Regions from separate parts of the Jonesia denitrificans DSM 20603 genome, predicted to be linked through region 1. Evidence: riboswitches for the same ligand, from Rfam matches in the RefSeq annotation. Region 1 holds a riboswitch; the other holds the start of a gene.
The links. A riboswitch is a leader RNA that binds a small molecule or an ion and turns the genes downstream of it on or off. The one in region 1 is predicted to bind cyclic di-AMP.
Positions count from the first base shown of each region.

Region 2: it holds a riboswitch for cyclic di-AMP, as region 1 does, so the genes downstream of both, JDEN_RS13280 (C40 family peptidase) here and JDEN_RS10005 (C40 family peptidase) in region 1, are expected to answer to the same signal.

Region 1 is NC_013174.1:2,176,995-2,184,788, reverse strand. It holds gene JDEN_RS10020 (MFS transporter) at 1-420, shown strand, start outside; gene serC (phosphoserine transaminase) at 417-1,535, opposite strand; gene JDEN_RS10010 (metal-dependent transcriptional regulator) at 1,705-2,409, shown strand; cyclic di-AMP (ydaO/yuaA leader) riboswitch at 2,603-2,767, shown strand; gene JDEN_RS10005 (C40 family peptidase) at 2,770-3,585, shown strand; gene JDEN_RS10000 (universal stress protein) at 3,755-4,708, shown strand; gene JDEN_RS09995 (hypothetical protein) at 4,734-5,483, opposite strand; gene JDEN_RS13850 (hypothetical protein) at 5,950-6,123, shown strand; gene JDEN_RS09990 (OsmC family protein) at 6,196-6,636, opposite strand; gene JDEN_RS09985 (hypothetical protein) at 6,926-7,486, shown strand; tRNA gene JDEN_RS09980 (tRNA-Arg) at 7,565-7,637, shown strand.
Region 2 is NC_013174.1:2,596,115-2,603,908, reverse strand. It holds gene JDEN_RS12190 (TetR/AcrR family transcriptional regulator) at 1-436, shown strand, start outside; gene JDEN_RS13280 (C40 family peptidase) at 423-1,277, opposite strand; cyclic di-AMP (ydaO/yuaA leader) riboswitch at 1,277-1,448, opposite strand; gene JDEN_RS12180 (exodeoxyribonuclease III) at 1,624-2,418, opposite strand; gene JDEN_RS12175 (RBBP9/YdeN family alpha/beta hydrolase) at 2,467-3,093, shown strand; gene JDEN_RS12170 (SDR family NAD(P)-dependent oxidoreductase) at 3,103-3,912, shown strand; gene pyrE (orotate phosphoribosyltransferase) at 3,932-4,507, shown strand; gene JDEN_RS12160 (HAD-IIA family hydrolase) at 4,640-5,413, opposite strand; gene JDEN_RS12155 (TrmH family RNA methyltransferase) at 5,540-6,304, shown strand; gene JDEN_RS14220 (hypothetical protein) at 6,408-6,533, shown strand; gene JDEN_RS12150 (hypothetical protein) at 6,578-7,039, shown strand; gene fbaA (class II fructose-bisphosphate aldolase) at 7,179-7,794, shown strand, end outside.

The sequences.
Region 1 (7,794 bases):
GCCCTCATGTCGATCCCGGTGGGGTTCTTCTCCTTGACCATGATGACGGCCGCGAACTCGACGATCCAGATGTCCGTGGAACCTGAGATGCGTGGCCGAGTCATGGCCTTGTACCTCGTCGTGTTTGTCGGGGCTACTCCGGTAGGCTCCCCCATTGTGGGGTGGATTGCCGAAGTGTTTGGTGCCCGCTGGGGTGTGGGCGTTGGGGCGATCACGGCAATTGCCGTGTCACTGTCAGCAGCACTGTGGACCAAACGTCATTGGAATTACCGGGTGGAATACACCTGGGATCGCCGTCCGCATTTGGAAGTGATCTACGATGCGGACCGTGACGGAACCTTAGAACGCGACCGTGAACAGCGTGAACAGACTGCAGACGCGATGCGTGTGCAGCAGCTGCAACACAAGCAGGTGTCTTAGTCGGCAAGGGCCTCGACGACGTAGTCGATGCACTGGGTGAGTGCTTCAACGTCAGCGGGTTCGATTGCGGGGAACAACGCAACACGTAACTGGTTGCGGCCCAGTTTGCGGTAGGGCTCAATGTCGACGATCCCATGTTCGCGGAGCACTCGAGCGACGCGTGCGGCATCAACCTCCTGCGAGAAGTCGATGGTTGCTACGACCCGTGACCGGTGAGCGAGGTCGGCGACAAAAGGGGTTGTATAAGAGCGTGATTCAACCCATTGGTCAATGATGCGCGCCGATGTTGCTGTCCGATCAGTGGCCCAGGCAAGACCCCCGTTGCGGTTAAACCAGTCGATTTGCTCTGCGAGGAGAACAAGGGTCGCCAGTGCGGGAGTGTTGAGGGTTTGCTGGGCGCGCGAGTTGGTGACTGCGATGCTCAGGGAGAGGAAGTCGGGAATCCACCGTTCGGTGGCGGCAACACGCTCGATGCGTTCAATAGCGGCAGGCGACGCAAAGGACAACCACAAACCGCCATCTGCGGCGAAGGATTTCTGCGGCGCAAAGTAGTACATGTCGGTCGCAGTGAGGTCGACGGGGAGTCCGCCAGCCGCGGAGGTTGCGTCAACGACCATGAGGCCGTTGTCACTCACCCGGTGGATGGGGGCCATCGCACCGGTTGATGTTTCGTTGTGTGGCCACGCGTACACGTCAGCATCCGGTGTGGCCTCTGGAAGCCCGGCCGCGCCTGGGGAATATGTGGTGATCGCTGAGGGTTGGAGAAAGGGAGCTTTGTTCGTCGAGTTGGCGAACTTGGATCCAAACTCTCCAAACACTGCGTGTGCAGCGCGGTCTTGCACGAACGAGAAGGTGAGCGCATCCCAGAGGGCAGTGGACCCGCCGTTGCCGAGCAGAACTTCGTACCCCTCCGGCGCATCGAACATTTCCAGCAAACCGGACTGGATGTGTCCCACGAGGTTCTTTACCGGAGACTGCCTGTGTGAGGTGCCTAGAATGTGCCGCCCTGTGGTGTTGAGGGCGTCCAGTTGTTCACTGCGAACCTTCGATGGGCCAGAGCCAAACCGGCCGTCGCTGGGAAGAAGGGCCGCTGGGATGCTGATGGTGTGCGTCACAGGGCTACTGTATCGCGCGTCAGGTGGGGGAAGGACTGTTGTTCGGATGGTGATGCAGGATTCAGCGGGGTGGGGACTGGTCGAGGTGGATGCGGGCAGTCTTTCGCGGAAGTGAAACGGTTTCATGGCATGCTTAGGAGCATAAGCGGACAGATGAAGGGACAGTGTTGTGAGCGATCTCATTGACACCACGGAAATGTACCTGCGGACGATTTATGAGTTGGCGGAGGAGGGGATTGTCCCCTTGCGGGCGCGGATTGCTGAGCGCTTAGGCCACTCAGGTCCAACCGTGTCCCAAACGGTTGCTCGGATGGAACGTGATGGGTTGTTGTATGTCTCTGGTGACCGCCATCTAGAACTCACCGACTTAGGGCAGGCCAAAGCAACTCGTGTGATGCGTAAGCACCGGCTTGCGGAGCGTCTACTCACCGATGTTATTGGGCTGGAGTGGGAGTTCGTTCACGACGAGGCGTGCCGGTGGGAGCATGTCATGTCAGAACGCGTTGAAGAGCGGCTGGTGCAGTTGTTGAACTCACCACGGTATTCCCCATACGGCAACCCCATTCCTGGTCTGGCTGAGATTGGTGTGGGTGATGAGCCGGAAGCGTTCCTTGATGGCGTGGTGTCGCTGACGGATCGGGTCATGCGGGAACCAGCGGCCGGTCAGGTGGTGACCATTGTGCGGTTGGGTGAGCCTGTTCAGACCGATAGTGATTTATTGGGGCGGCTTCACGATGCGGGGGTCACCCCTGGTGCGCAGGTCACGCTCACTGCTTCAGATTATGGGGTGGTGGCGGTGCAGGGGATTGGTGCGCCGATCCTGCTAGATATTCCTCAGGATGTCGCACGTCACATTTTTGTGGCTGTCGCGTGAGGTGATAGTGCGTTGCACCTGGTATGCCAAGGATTTGACAGAGAGCTCCCCGCCATGGGGAGCTCTCCCCATTTGTGGGCGAAAAATTGTGCGTGACCAAAGCGTGACAATCGTGGGGATGGTTGGGTAGAGTAGCGATTGCTTCACCAAACTTGCCTTTGATGAAGTGTTCATGCGGACCGCCTAGCCCTGTCACCGCGTGGAGCCTGGACAACCCGAGACAGGGGCGGGGGAACCACACATTGGCTGGAAGCACAGCCTTGGGGTGAAGTGTGAAAGCTGTACACAACAGCTGGAGCGCCGAGTGACTCCAACTCGAACCCGACAGCTTACCTCGCTGGCATAACTGGAGAGACGACTGTGACTAACGCTGTTTACCGGGCGCGACACCGCCACGAGCGCAATGCTCTCGCGCCACTTGCTGCACTTGCCACAAGTGCAGGCCAGAACGTTGCCAACTACGGGCGACGCTCAGCCATTGTGGCGATTTCTTCAGGTCTTGTTGTAGGTCTGGGAACAGTGGCCACCCCGGCAACTGCTGCACCTCTTGAGGCGCAGAACATTGCGGGCACCATTGACATCTCCTCGTTGACCTCTCAGGCCCAAGCCGCTGTGGGGGCTGCCCCAACCGTTACCGTTGACGTTGACGCGAAATGGTCTGTGGAAAAATCCAAGATCAAGGTCACCCCGGCGCCAGAGCCAGAGCCAGAGCCAGTCCGTGAGGTCACTCAGGCCGCATCACGCACCAACGAGCGCGCTGAACTCACCAGCAGCACTGCATCGACGTCAACTGCTTCCACCACACAGCAGACCACCACCAAGGCAGCTGTCCCTCAGTCAGTGAACGGGAACGCAGTCCTTGAGATTGCGTCCCGCTACGTCGGAGTTCCCTACGTCTCCGGTGGCTCAACGCCTGCTGGTTTTGACTGCTCGGGGTTCACCTCCTACGTCTACGCACAGCTCGGGATCTCCCTGCCACGCACCTCATCCCAGCAACGCTACGCCGGCACCGTGGTGTCCCGCGCAGAAGCAAAACCAGGCGACCTCCTGTGGAGCCCGGGACACATCTCCATTTACGCCGGTGGCAACATGCAAATCGACGCACCACAACCAGGCAAGACAATCCAGTTCCGCCAAATCTGGCAGTCAAACCCTGTGTTCATTCGCGTTTCCTGATTGATCACTCGTTCACAGAAACGGGGGGTGCTGACCTGAAAGGTCAGCACCCCCCGTTTCTTATGCCTGGACACCGTGCATAACCAGGCCATTGGGGGGTAAGGTTTAGGCAAAGGAACCGTGTGGTGACACGGGCCACGTTCACCGCACCACGCTCAAGGAGGCCGCTATGACCACTACCCCCAGCATCCTCGTGGGAGTTGATGGCTCACTTGCTAGTTTGCACGCACTTGACTGGGCAACCGCCCTCGCGAAAAAGTGCGGGGCTAGTCTCACCATTGCGTGTTCCTATTCTCTTCCGACATTCGCGGCAGCCTCCCTTGATGGCGGGTATGCGGCTCTTGATGACAGCACCATCCAAGAAGGCGCGCGTATGGTGCTCTCCAGCGCCGCCGAACGGGTCACCGCGCACGGTGTCCCCGTCTCCGCACAGATCGCCTCAGGGGACCCAGCAGGAGCCCTGGTTGAACTCTCCCAAGGACACAACCTTGTGGTCGTGGGCACCCGTGGACGATCCGGGTTCGCTGAACGCATCCTTGGCACCGTGTCCTCTGCCCTCCCCGCCCACTCAGCCTGCCCAGTGGTCGTCGTCCCAGGACGCGACCTCAAAGAAGACGAACCCCTCCCAGCGATCACACCGGTCAACCGCATCATTGTCGGAGTGGACGGGTCAGACTCAGCACACGGAGCACTCCACAAAGCAGTCCACTTTGCTCAACTCTTTGACGCAGAACTCGTTGCAGTCACTGGAGTCCCCGTGACCTCCGGATCAGGGATCCTCGCATGGCTGCCTGCAGCCGTGGACCACGAACAAGTCCTCAAAGACATTGAAGGTGGACTCAACACCATCATTGACGCGGTTGAAGACGAAAACCCTGGCATGACCATCCGCCGAATCGTGCTCGACGGAACAGGCGCAGAACTCCTCACCGAGTTCTCCCAGGCAGCCGACCTCCTGGTTGTCGGTTCGCGCGGACGCGGCGGATTCGCCGGCCTCCTCCTGGGATCAACCAGCCAAGCAGTCCTTCACCACTCGCAATGCCCCGTCCTGATCATCAACAAAAAAGCCGACCAGGCAGAACCACTGGACGTATCACCAGCACAGAACCAACAACCCGAATAACCAGGACTACGCGGCAACAGCCGGCTCACATCGGTGATGCTACCCCCAACAAAGGAACATCAGCAGGAGCAGAAGACGACTGCCCCTCAATTTCCTCAATCAACGGGCTCGTGAACTTCGCAGGAGGCGGACCAAACGCCTTCGCGCTCTGATGAATCACCGTGTGCGCAAGCGCACGGCCCCCCACAATGCCCACCACAGCACCAACCCCAAACGGGATGAGACGCCCAACAACAACGCCCCCCTGGCGGAAGAAATAGCGCTTCACAAACCGGGAAGACAACACCCGGTTCACCTGCTTAATACTGGACGACGGAACAGCTGTGGACAACGCCTTCGCCCAGTGAGTCATCGACCCACCAGACATCCCCACCACCGTCTTCGCACCAGCCTCACCAAGGACCGACGCAAGAACAAGAGTCTTCCTGCGGTGCGCATCGTGAATGTGGATCCCGTGGACCTCAGCAACAGCAAGACTATAAAAACCAGCGGCACCAAAAAACGCCGCCAAATCCGCTGCCGTCAACGCCAACGCTGTCCCAGAACCCACACCCGGAACCGCAGCAGTAGCCCCTACCGCACCACCCGTGGACGCAAGGATGGTGTGGAGTTCACTGCCCAAAATCTCAATAATCCGTTCCGGGGAAGCGTTCGGATTCCGGCGCCGCAACGACCGCACATGCGCGGCAATACGCGGAGCAGGGATCTTCGTGGCATGGGCAACAGCAGAATCAACAAGGGACTGTGGACCACCAGCGGTCGGAGGATATGGCATCACAACTCCTATTCACCAAAACAACCACCCACAACAAGGCACGGTGGGGAACCATCGTAGCCGCCACGCCTGACATGAGCACCCCGATAATGTGTGACAGGCAGGGGGCTTGTCGCCGTGGAACTCAAAGTCCAGGGCGACAACCCCGAGACGACAAAAATGTGACGTCCAGAAAATCAACTAGTCAAACGCATAATGATGGAATAGGCTGAAGAACTACGATGTTGGAGAAGACAACGTGAACCGAGGCCAACCCCAGAAAATTGCCCGGTGGTAACGGCGAGTTCACGTAGACCTAACATCAACCGCCTAGCGTGGGTATGTCATGAGATGGCAGAGAAGCTGACTGGCACTCCCCGCAACGAAACGGGCACCCGCCCACACCAGAACTCCAGGTGCTGTCCCACAGTACCTGCACCCCCGTACCAACCCACGTGGTGGTACACAGTAAAGAAAGGAGAAGCCAATGACAGTTTTACTCCAGCGCCCTGTGACGCTTGATATCAACGGAGTTGAACATCGCTTCAGCTGCTCCATGCCGGGATACACCCTAGAGCGTGGACGTAGCGAAGGCTTCGTGATCGCACGCTGCAACGACTGCGGCGCCATGCGCATCATCAACGAGCAACAAGCCGCGTAACGGCCACAGCCGGGACGGAAAACCAGACCGTGAATGCCAGCAGGCATTCACGGTCTTTGCTTTCCCCACCAATCACTCAGTGATCGTGGCGTGAACCTCCGCGCCAGCAACAATGGTCCGCCCCACCGTGCATTGAGACTCAATCGTGCGGTGAAGGAGCGCAACAAGCCGCTCACGCGCCTCTGGGTCCAACCCAGACAAGTCCACCACAAGCCGCTCATCCACCGAGGTGTACCTGTTGTTCTCCTCATCCTTGACAGTCGACACCTGCACCTGTGCGGTGTAATCATCACCCACACGGCGAGCCAACGCCTTATCCGTCACCAAACCGGTACACGCCGCGGCAGCAAGCTTCAGCACCTCACCAGGAGTAAAAGCTCCCTCGACGCCAGCGCCCGCGAACCGCACGGTCGCGCCACGGTCATTATGGCCAACATACTCACGTGGACCCACACGCTCGACCCACACAGAATCAGCCGGAGCCTGTCCAGGGGTTAATAGTTCATCAGTCATGCCCCTAGTCTCCCACCCACACCCCCAACACCAAGCGCTTGTCCGCGCACAGCGCACAGCGCACAGCATGCACCGTGACGTGACGGGCTGGCGTGACGTGACGTGACGTGACATGACGTGACGTGACGTGACGTGACGGGCTGGCGTGGTGGGTGGGCGCATCGGCTGATGGACGGCCCCGCAAGATCCGCCTCTAGGTGGACGCGCCATCCTGCCTACTACTGGCAAAGTAGGGGGCAATCATGATGTGCTCCCTGCAGACGAGCAGGCAGCGACTTTGAGGAGTGATATGAAGCGCACCCAGTTGATCATCGGCGCGATCGTGTACATTGGCGTGACCGTTGGCGGGTATATCCTCATTTCCACGAACACCCCCTACCGGGCGTTGGATCGAGTCGCACCCGTCCCAGTGCTTGAACAAGCCGCAAACGAACTGAGCTGGAAACTGCCCAGCTACGTGCAAAGCTCCATGGCCGAAGGCGTGAAAGTCGAGGATGACGACATCACCCAGATCGGGAAAATCTCCCTCACCCCCACCGCGGTCAACAAACTCGATGAACTCATTGACACATTTGAGAAAGACCTCATCTCCGAAACAGATACCTACTTCAAGGAATCAGAGATCCTCACCGCAGAACAGTTAGAAAACCCTGAATACACAGTGGAGTGCAGCACCTGGTCAGACCAAGGCGTCACCGCGATCGACTCCGAGTCCGTGTCATTCAACGTCATGATGGGGTGTGACCGCCGGGTCGGTGACTACCTTGACTCCTACTCCGTGTCCCGCCATTGGTCCTTCATCTACACCAAAGCTGACGGCGCCATCGTCGACGTGCGCAACCGGTACTAACGCAAACAACCCCACCAGACATCAGGTTTTTGCGCCAGCAACCCGCCCAGGCTAGTCTTGGTGTGGCCTCACAGCCAAGCGCTCGTAGCTCAGGGGATAGAGCACCGCTCTCCTAAAGCGGGTGTCGGCAGTTCGAATCTGCCCGAGCGCACGTACATAACCGCAGATCAGACGGTAAAAAGAGTCAGCCTGCCAGTGCCAAGCTGGTGGGCTGATTCCCGTTTAAGGAGCAAGCATTTTGCAGTTCTCTCAGACATAGCATCAGAAACGATGTCCAAGTCTTTATCAAAGAGCCCTGCATACGTGTC
Region 2 (7,794 bases), 420 kb from region 1:
GCGTGACGCCGAGGATGTGCGCATCACGTTGCCGTTGCTGGAGCAGGGCTATGACTTGGTCGACGCGATCGTGGAGTTGGCGGAGCGCAACATGGAGCGCCCGGGGATGGTGTCGTTGTTTGCGAAGTTGAGTGCGGAAGCAACGGACCCGGCGCACCCTGCCCATGAATATTTTTCGGAGCGCTACCGGCGCACCCTTGAGGGATACACCCTCTATTTTGAGGAGTTACGCCGCCAAGAGAAGTTGTCACCCACGCTTGATCCAGCGGAAGTGGCCAAAGCGCTGGTGGCGTTAATGGATGGGCTGCAAGTGGTGTGGTTATACGGGTGGCGGTCAGGTCTCCCTGACCGCCACGTCGATATGCCACGCATCGTGCGCGAGTTTCTCTCCTTCACTGGGCGTGGGAACACCCCGGAGACAGTTACAACCGGATGAAAACGGGGTTGGACTGCCACATTTTTCGGACGGCGATTTTCTTGCCTGGGCGTGGCGCATCGATAATTTTGCCGTTGCCTGCGTAGATCGCGACGTGGCCTGGGCTCCAGACGAGGTCGCCTGGTCGTGCGGCGCTGCGCGATACTCGCTTGCCCGCGCGCTTTTGGGCGCTTGAGGTGCGGGGAAGTTTTTTCACGCCAGCTTTCTTGTACACGTACTGGGTGAACCCTGAGCAATCGAAGCCACGACTAGGGCTGGTGCCGCCACTGCGGTATTTCACGCCGACTTGAGCTTTCGCAATGGCAAGGACCTTGTCAGTCTTTGATGCTTTGACCTGCACGCGGGTGGCCTTTGACCCGGTGGTGCTGATGTTCTTTGCGGAGCCTGTTGGCAGGTAGCGCACGGTCACGGTGTGCTTCTTGGCGGAGAGCTTCTTTGAGAGCCGGTAGGTTGCCTTCCCGTTTTTCAGGGTTTTTGTGGCAACGCGTTTCTTGCCCACGTAGAACTGTGCTTTTCCGGTTGCTGCTTTGCCTGCCACAACAACTTTGGTGCCAACTTTGGCGGGGGTGGAGCCTTTAGCCCATTTTTTCTTGGACGTCGACACCTTGATGCTGGGTGCCTTCTTGACCGCAGTGTTCAGGGGTGTTGCTGCTGCCACTGGCGCGGTGGCTACTGTGGTGGCTGCGGTGCTTGTCGGGGTGGCTTGCGCTGTTGCTGGTGCGACGATCCCGGCGAGGATCAGCGAACCAGTGAGTGCAGCGATGGTCAGGGTGGGGCGGCGCTTGCGTGTTGTGCCCGGTTTTAGGGCGTGCTCAGGCGCCACGCGTTGTGTACGTGTCATGGTGATACCTCGGACGCCTGTGAGGTGAGCTGTCGGGTTCGGAACGAGGTATGTCCCGGCCGCGGATGCGGCTTCACCCCAAGGTTGACAAGCAACCGGAAAGAGTGGGTCCCCCACTGCTGCCGTAAGTCCAGGAAACCAGATGCCGGCAGCACTCGGCGTTCATCTGGTATCTCGACGTCATCTGACGGTTGTCGAGACGATTAAAGATTAAACAGTGTTTGCGTGAATGTCACGAGTAGGTCACGACACACTGGGGCCACCTGTTTGTTGTTGGCGTTGTCTGCGCTGTTCACAACCTGTATGAGAGGTTTCCACGTGGAAGGTTTTCACCCGCGGGCCAAGATCACAGTGACTCCGAAATGTCGAGAATAACTGGAACATGATCAGATGCGCCTTTACCTTTGCGCTCATTGCGGTCGATCTCTACTCCAGTCACCCGCTTGGTCAAGGCGGGGGAGCACCAGGCAAAATCAATACGCATCCCTTGGTTCTTAGGAAACCGAAGCTGCTGGTAGTCCCAGTATGTGTAAACATCCTCGGGTACATGGACTCGAGAAACCTCCGTATAGCCAATGTCGCCAAAGGCGGCAAAAGCGGCACGCTCAGGGTCAGTCACGTGGGTTTTCCCCTCAAAGAACTCCCGGTCCCACACGTCGGTGTCACGTGGCGCCACATTCCAGTCACCCACAAGCGCGACCTGTGCTGCCGGGTCATCGGCGGTCCACTGCTGTGCAGAGTTTTTCAACTGGTGAAGCCACTGCAACTTGTAGTGGTAGTGAGGGTGGTCAATCTCGCGCCCATTGGGCACGTACAACGACCACACGCGCACCCCGCCACAGATTGCGCCCACCGCACGTGCTTCAACAACCGGGTCCTCACCAAACCCGGGTTGGCCTGGGAACGCGCGGTGCACATCGTCAAGCCCGACCCGCGAAATCAACGCGACCCCGTTCCACTGGTTCACCCCAACGTGGGCGACCTCATACCCAGCTTCCTCAAACGCCGCCACGGGGAACTGCTCGTCCTTGCATTTTGTTTCCTGCAACGCCAAGACGTCGATGTCATGACGTTCAAGAACCGCCAATGCGCGGTCAGTACGGGCACGGATTGAATTGATATTCCATGAGGCCAGTCGCATGGCAGCAAGCCTATCGTGTTGCGGGCCAGGCGGTAGGATCACTCCATCATGTCTGCGCTCACCATCATTTACGTGCCCGGGTTATTTGACCGTACCCGGTTCCTGCTGTCCGCCCAATGGGCGGCGCTTCGCCTGTGGCGTCCGCTGGGAGCGCGGGTCCGCATGTTCACGGTGGGGTGGGCGGGCGAGATCGCCTGGGAGGAGCGGTTAGCTGCCCTGATCGCGATGATCGATGCGCGCCACGAGCGCGGAGAGACGGTCGCGTTGGTGGGGGCAAGTGCCGGTGCAAGCGCCGTGCTGGGTGCTTTTTCGGCTCGCAGTGACGTGGTCGCGGGGGCAGTGCTCATTTGCGGGAAAATTCACCGACCCCACATCATCCCGGAACCTATTTTTGACGTCAATGACGTATTTGAAGATGCCCTCGACGACATTGCCGAGTTTGTGGCGGAGCTTGACCCGCAGGAACGGGACCGGGTGATGTCGTTGCGCGCTGCGGTTGATGGGGTGGTGTTCCCGTCAGACACGATGATTCCAGGGGCGCACAACGTGCGGATGCGCGTGGTGGGGCATATTCCTGGGATTGCATGGGGACTAGTCCTCCATGGGCACATGATTCTCCGGTTTCTTCGCGGCTGTGCGGCCCGCCGACTCCCCGAGCCCGAGCACACCGACTAGGCTGAAGTCATGGCAACAGCACTGATCACTGGAGCAACAGCAGGCATTGGGTTGGAATTTGCGTGGCAACTGGCTGCGAGTCGCCACAACCTTGTCCTGGTGGCACGCGATGCCCACCGGCTTGATGCGGTCGCCCAGCAACTGAACTCGGTTGCGGGTGTTCATGTTGACGTGCTCCCCGCTGACTTGGGGACACGCGAGGGGATCGACTCGGTTGTGCAGCGGCTCAGTGACCGGGACCGCCCCATTAACCTTCTGGTCAACAACGCTGGGTATGCCATCAACACTCGGTTCCTGGATTCTGAGATTGACGACCAAGCCGAGGCGTTGACGGTCATGGTGGAGGCGGTCATGCGGTTATCGCATGCCGCAGCCAAGGTCATGCGCCAACGGGGACGAGGGCTCATTATCAATGTGTCCTCGGTCGCCGCGCTCACCGCATCAGGCACCTACTCGGCGCATAAAGCGTGGGTGCGGTCCTTCACCGAAGGACTTGCTGTGGAATTGTCAGGAACGGGGGCATCCGCGATGGCGTTGTGCCCTGGGTTTGTGCACACTGAGTTCCACGAACGTGCAGGCATTGACTATTCGGGGTTCCCCGAGGTTGCGTGGCTGTCAGCGGAGGAACTTGTCCGTGAAGCTCTGGCCGATGCGCGCCGTGGTGCGGTCCTTTCAACCCCGTCACTGCGGTACAAGGGAGCATCTGGCTTGTTGCGTATTTTGCCGCGGTTTGTTGTGCGGGCATTGCAAGTGCGTGGCGCAGTGGCCAGCACGGCAGCTGGACGCCGCAATCCGATCACCACGCCAAGCCAGACCTAACGTCGCGTACCCTGGTGGTGTGACTGAGACACTTTCCCCAACACCTCGTGAACAGCTTGCTGCCCTGATTCGTGAACTGGCCGTCGTCCATGGAACGGTCACGTTGTCCTCTGGTGCGACAGCTGACTATTACGTGGATTTGCGTCGGGTGACGTTGCACCACCGCGCCGCCCCCCTCATTGGCCACGTCCTGTTGGACACCCTTGAAGAAGCTGGCTTTGGTCCGGCAGACGTCGACGCTGCGGGTGGGCTGACATTAGGCGCTGACCCCATTGCCACCGCGTTGCTTCACGCTGCTGCGTCACGCGGATTGGATTTGGACGCGTTTGTTGTCCGCAAGGCTGCGAAAGCCCACGGGATGCAGCGTCAGATTGAAGGCCCAGATATTTCAGGTCGCCGAGTTGTTGTTGTGGAAGACACCACAACGACCGGTGGGTCACCCATCGCTGCCATTGAGGCGTGCCGGGCCGCTGGGGCAGACGTTGTTGCTGTCGCAACCATTGTGGACCGCGCAACGGGTGCCAAGGAGAAAATTGAGGCGCTCGGTGTGCCATACCTCTCGCTGTTTGGTCTCACTGACCTCGGACTTGCGTAACCACTCGCAACCAGCTGTGCCGCGCATCGACAGGCACACGCGCCAGCACACACAGACGATTCAGCACCACGGTGGGCGGGACTCGCTTCGGATTCCCGCCCCACCGTGGCGGTCACTGGGGCGCTGCAGGCACTAAATAAGGTCGATCAGGTCCGCGATCGAATCGCGCACCTCGGACGGGCGGAACGGGTAACCGTCAACCTCGTGCGGGGCCGTTGACCCGGTGAGAACCAGGTAGGTTTGCAACCCTGCTTCAATACCAGCGACCACGTCAGTGTCCATCCGGTCACCAATCATGGCCGTGGTTTCTGAATGCGCATCGATACGGTTGAGCGCAGAACGGAACATCATCGGGTTGGGTTTGCCGACAAAGTACGGTTCACGTTTGGTGGCTTTGGTGATCATCGCGGCGGCTGCACCAGTTGCAGGCATCGGCCCTTCTTGGGATGGACCTGTTGGGTCCGGGTTCGTGCAAATGAACCGGGCACCATCAAGAATGAGCCGCACCGCCTTGGTGATCGCCTCAAACGAATAGGTGCGCGTTTCCCCGAGCACCACATAATCAGGGCTCGAATCGGTGAGCGTGTACCCAGCCTCATACAGTGCGGTGGTCAGTCCTGCCTCCCCGATGGCGTAGGCAGACCCGCCAGGCATCTGATCGGCGCAAAACTTTGCTGTCGCCAACGCTGACGTCCAAATATTTGATTCGTCCACCTCAATGCCTGACGCAGACAACCGTGCGCGTAAGTCACGCGGGGTGAAGATCGAGTTGTTCGTGAGGATGAGGAAGGGCCGTTCCTTTTCCCGCAGTCGGGCAATGAATTCAGGGGCGCCGGGGATGGCATGCCCTTCGTGGACGAGGACCCCGTCCATGTCAGTGAGCCAGGATTCGATGGTGCGCGTCATAACGTTCTCCTTGAGTGAGGGCGGGTGCCCAATCGTGGATGTGTCTCTGTCACCATCATCACAGGTAATTGACGCAACATCACCCTACGTCCGCGCGAGCCGGGCAAGTCTGCGAGGAATGAAACAATGGTTCCCATGACTTCTGTTGGTTTAGCCGGTGGCGGTGTTGTTCCCTCACCTGCCGATGCGCGCCCCCAGTCCCAGCCCCACGATCAGGTTGCCGGTGGCGGTGTTGTTCCCTCACCTGCCGATGCGGTGGCCCAAGGGGTGGGTCCGTGGCCGGGCGGACCACAGCAGTGGCCGCGTGATGACAACGGGGACGTGGACCCCAGGTTTGACGTGGAGTTATTAACGCACGGCGATCAGCGCAACGTCATTGACCGGTACCGGTATTGGACGATGGACGCCATCGTTGCGGACCTTGATGAGCACCGGCATCCGTTGCATATTGCCATTGAGAACTGGCACCACGACTTCAATATTGGGTCTGTTGTGCGCACGGCAAATGCGTTTGCGGTCGCTGAGGTTCACATTGTGGGGAAACGTCGGTGGAATCGGCGCGGTGCCATGGTCACTGACCGTTATCAACACATTCGGCACCATGAGGATGCGCAGGCGTTTGCACAGTGGGCTCAAGACAACGGACTGACAGTCATTGGCATCGACAATATTGATGGTTCTGTGCCCATTGAAGGGTTCGCATTTCCCCGCGCGAGTGTGTTGGTGTTTGGGCAGGAAAGCACTGGGTTGACTCAGCCCATGCAAGAGGTGTCGCAGTCGGTTGTGCACATCACGCAGTACGGGTCGACGCGGTCCATGAATGCGGGGGCGGCGGCAGCGATCGCGATGCACGCGTGGGTTGTGCAGCACATCCCCACCCCGGGCCAATAGTTACCTAATCGTGACCATGCGCAGCGTGGAAAACCGGGGGTGTGCCACACAATAAGTGTGCAGGCCACGGGGCCTGTTGTCTGCTACGGCTCAAGGAGAGTCCATGAAAGCACGTCGGGTGATCATCGCCCTTGCGACCGCAGTCCTCATCACAGTCGGTGGGGTGAGCGCGCCGGCGACCGCCGCGCCCTCAAAACTCGCCCTCCCCAAGGTCTGCATTGATGATTAACGACCTTCCAAAGCGACATCGTCAAAGCCAGCAAAAAATCTGGCGTGACCTTGTTCTCCACCAAAGTGTACAAAAACACAACGGTGTACGACCGGTCCTACACCGCGAAGTGGAACACCAAGAAGAAAACCTTCACCGTCACCGCAAGCGCAGTACCCGGGTATGTGAAGCCCGTCCACACGCTGTCCAAGCAAATCCGCACCAACGCGCCCTTCACATCGGTCACCGTGAGTGCAGCCAACGAGAAGCGCATCCGCACGTTCAACAAGAACGCTGACCGCAGCGGTCAGCGTGCCACGGTCTGCGAACCACTCACCTCAAAGAAGGCCGCCTGCGCTTACATGTACCTCGGTAACAACGCCATTGATGTTCTCACCTTCAACATTGCCCCGCGCGGCAAGGGATACATCATCGGAACCGTGTCCTCTGACCGCTACACCCCTGAAGAACTCGGGTTGTCCGGGCAAAGTGATGTCACCGAGCTCCTCGGTGAACTCACCAAATAGCACCAGCTAAACCGGACTGCGGGCACCACCCCCACGCGGGGTGGTGCCCGCAGTCCGAACGTCCTACGCTTGGAAGTGGCTGTTCGTGACAGAATGGTCGCGAACATCGTTTCATTCCCCTCTCTTTTTGGAGTCTTTGATGCCAATCGCAACCCCCGAGGTCTACGCAGAGATGATCGACCGCGCCAAGGCAGGCAAGTTCGCCTACCCAGCGGTCAACATCACGTCTTCCTCAACCATCACCGCTGCACTTCAGGGTTTCGCTGAAGCTGAGTCTGACGGCATCATCCAGGTCTCCGTCGGTGGTGCCGAATTCGCATCCGGGTCAACCATTAAGGACCGCATTGCTGGTTCACTGTCCCTGGCCGCATACGCTGCCGAGGTCGCCAAGAACTACCCCGTGAACATTGCGATCCACACGGACCACTGCACAAAGAAGAACCTGGACTCATGGGTACGCCCCCTCCTCGCGTTGGAAGCGGAGCAGGTCAAGGCGGGCAAGAACCCCACCTTCCAGTCCCACATGTTCGATGGCTCGGACATCCCCCTGGAGGAGAACCTCATCATCGCTGCAGAGCTCCTGGAGCTCTCCCAAGCGGCACGCACGATCCTCGAAATTGAGGTCGGTGTGGTCGGTGGTGAAGAAGACGGCCACGAAGCAGAAATCAACGACAAGCTCTACACCACTGCTGAAGACGGTCTCAAGACCATCGATGCACTGGGTGCAGGCGAAAAGGGTCGCTACCTGACAGCTC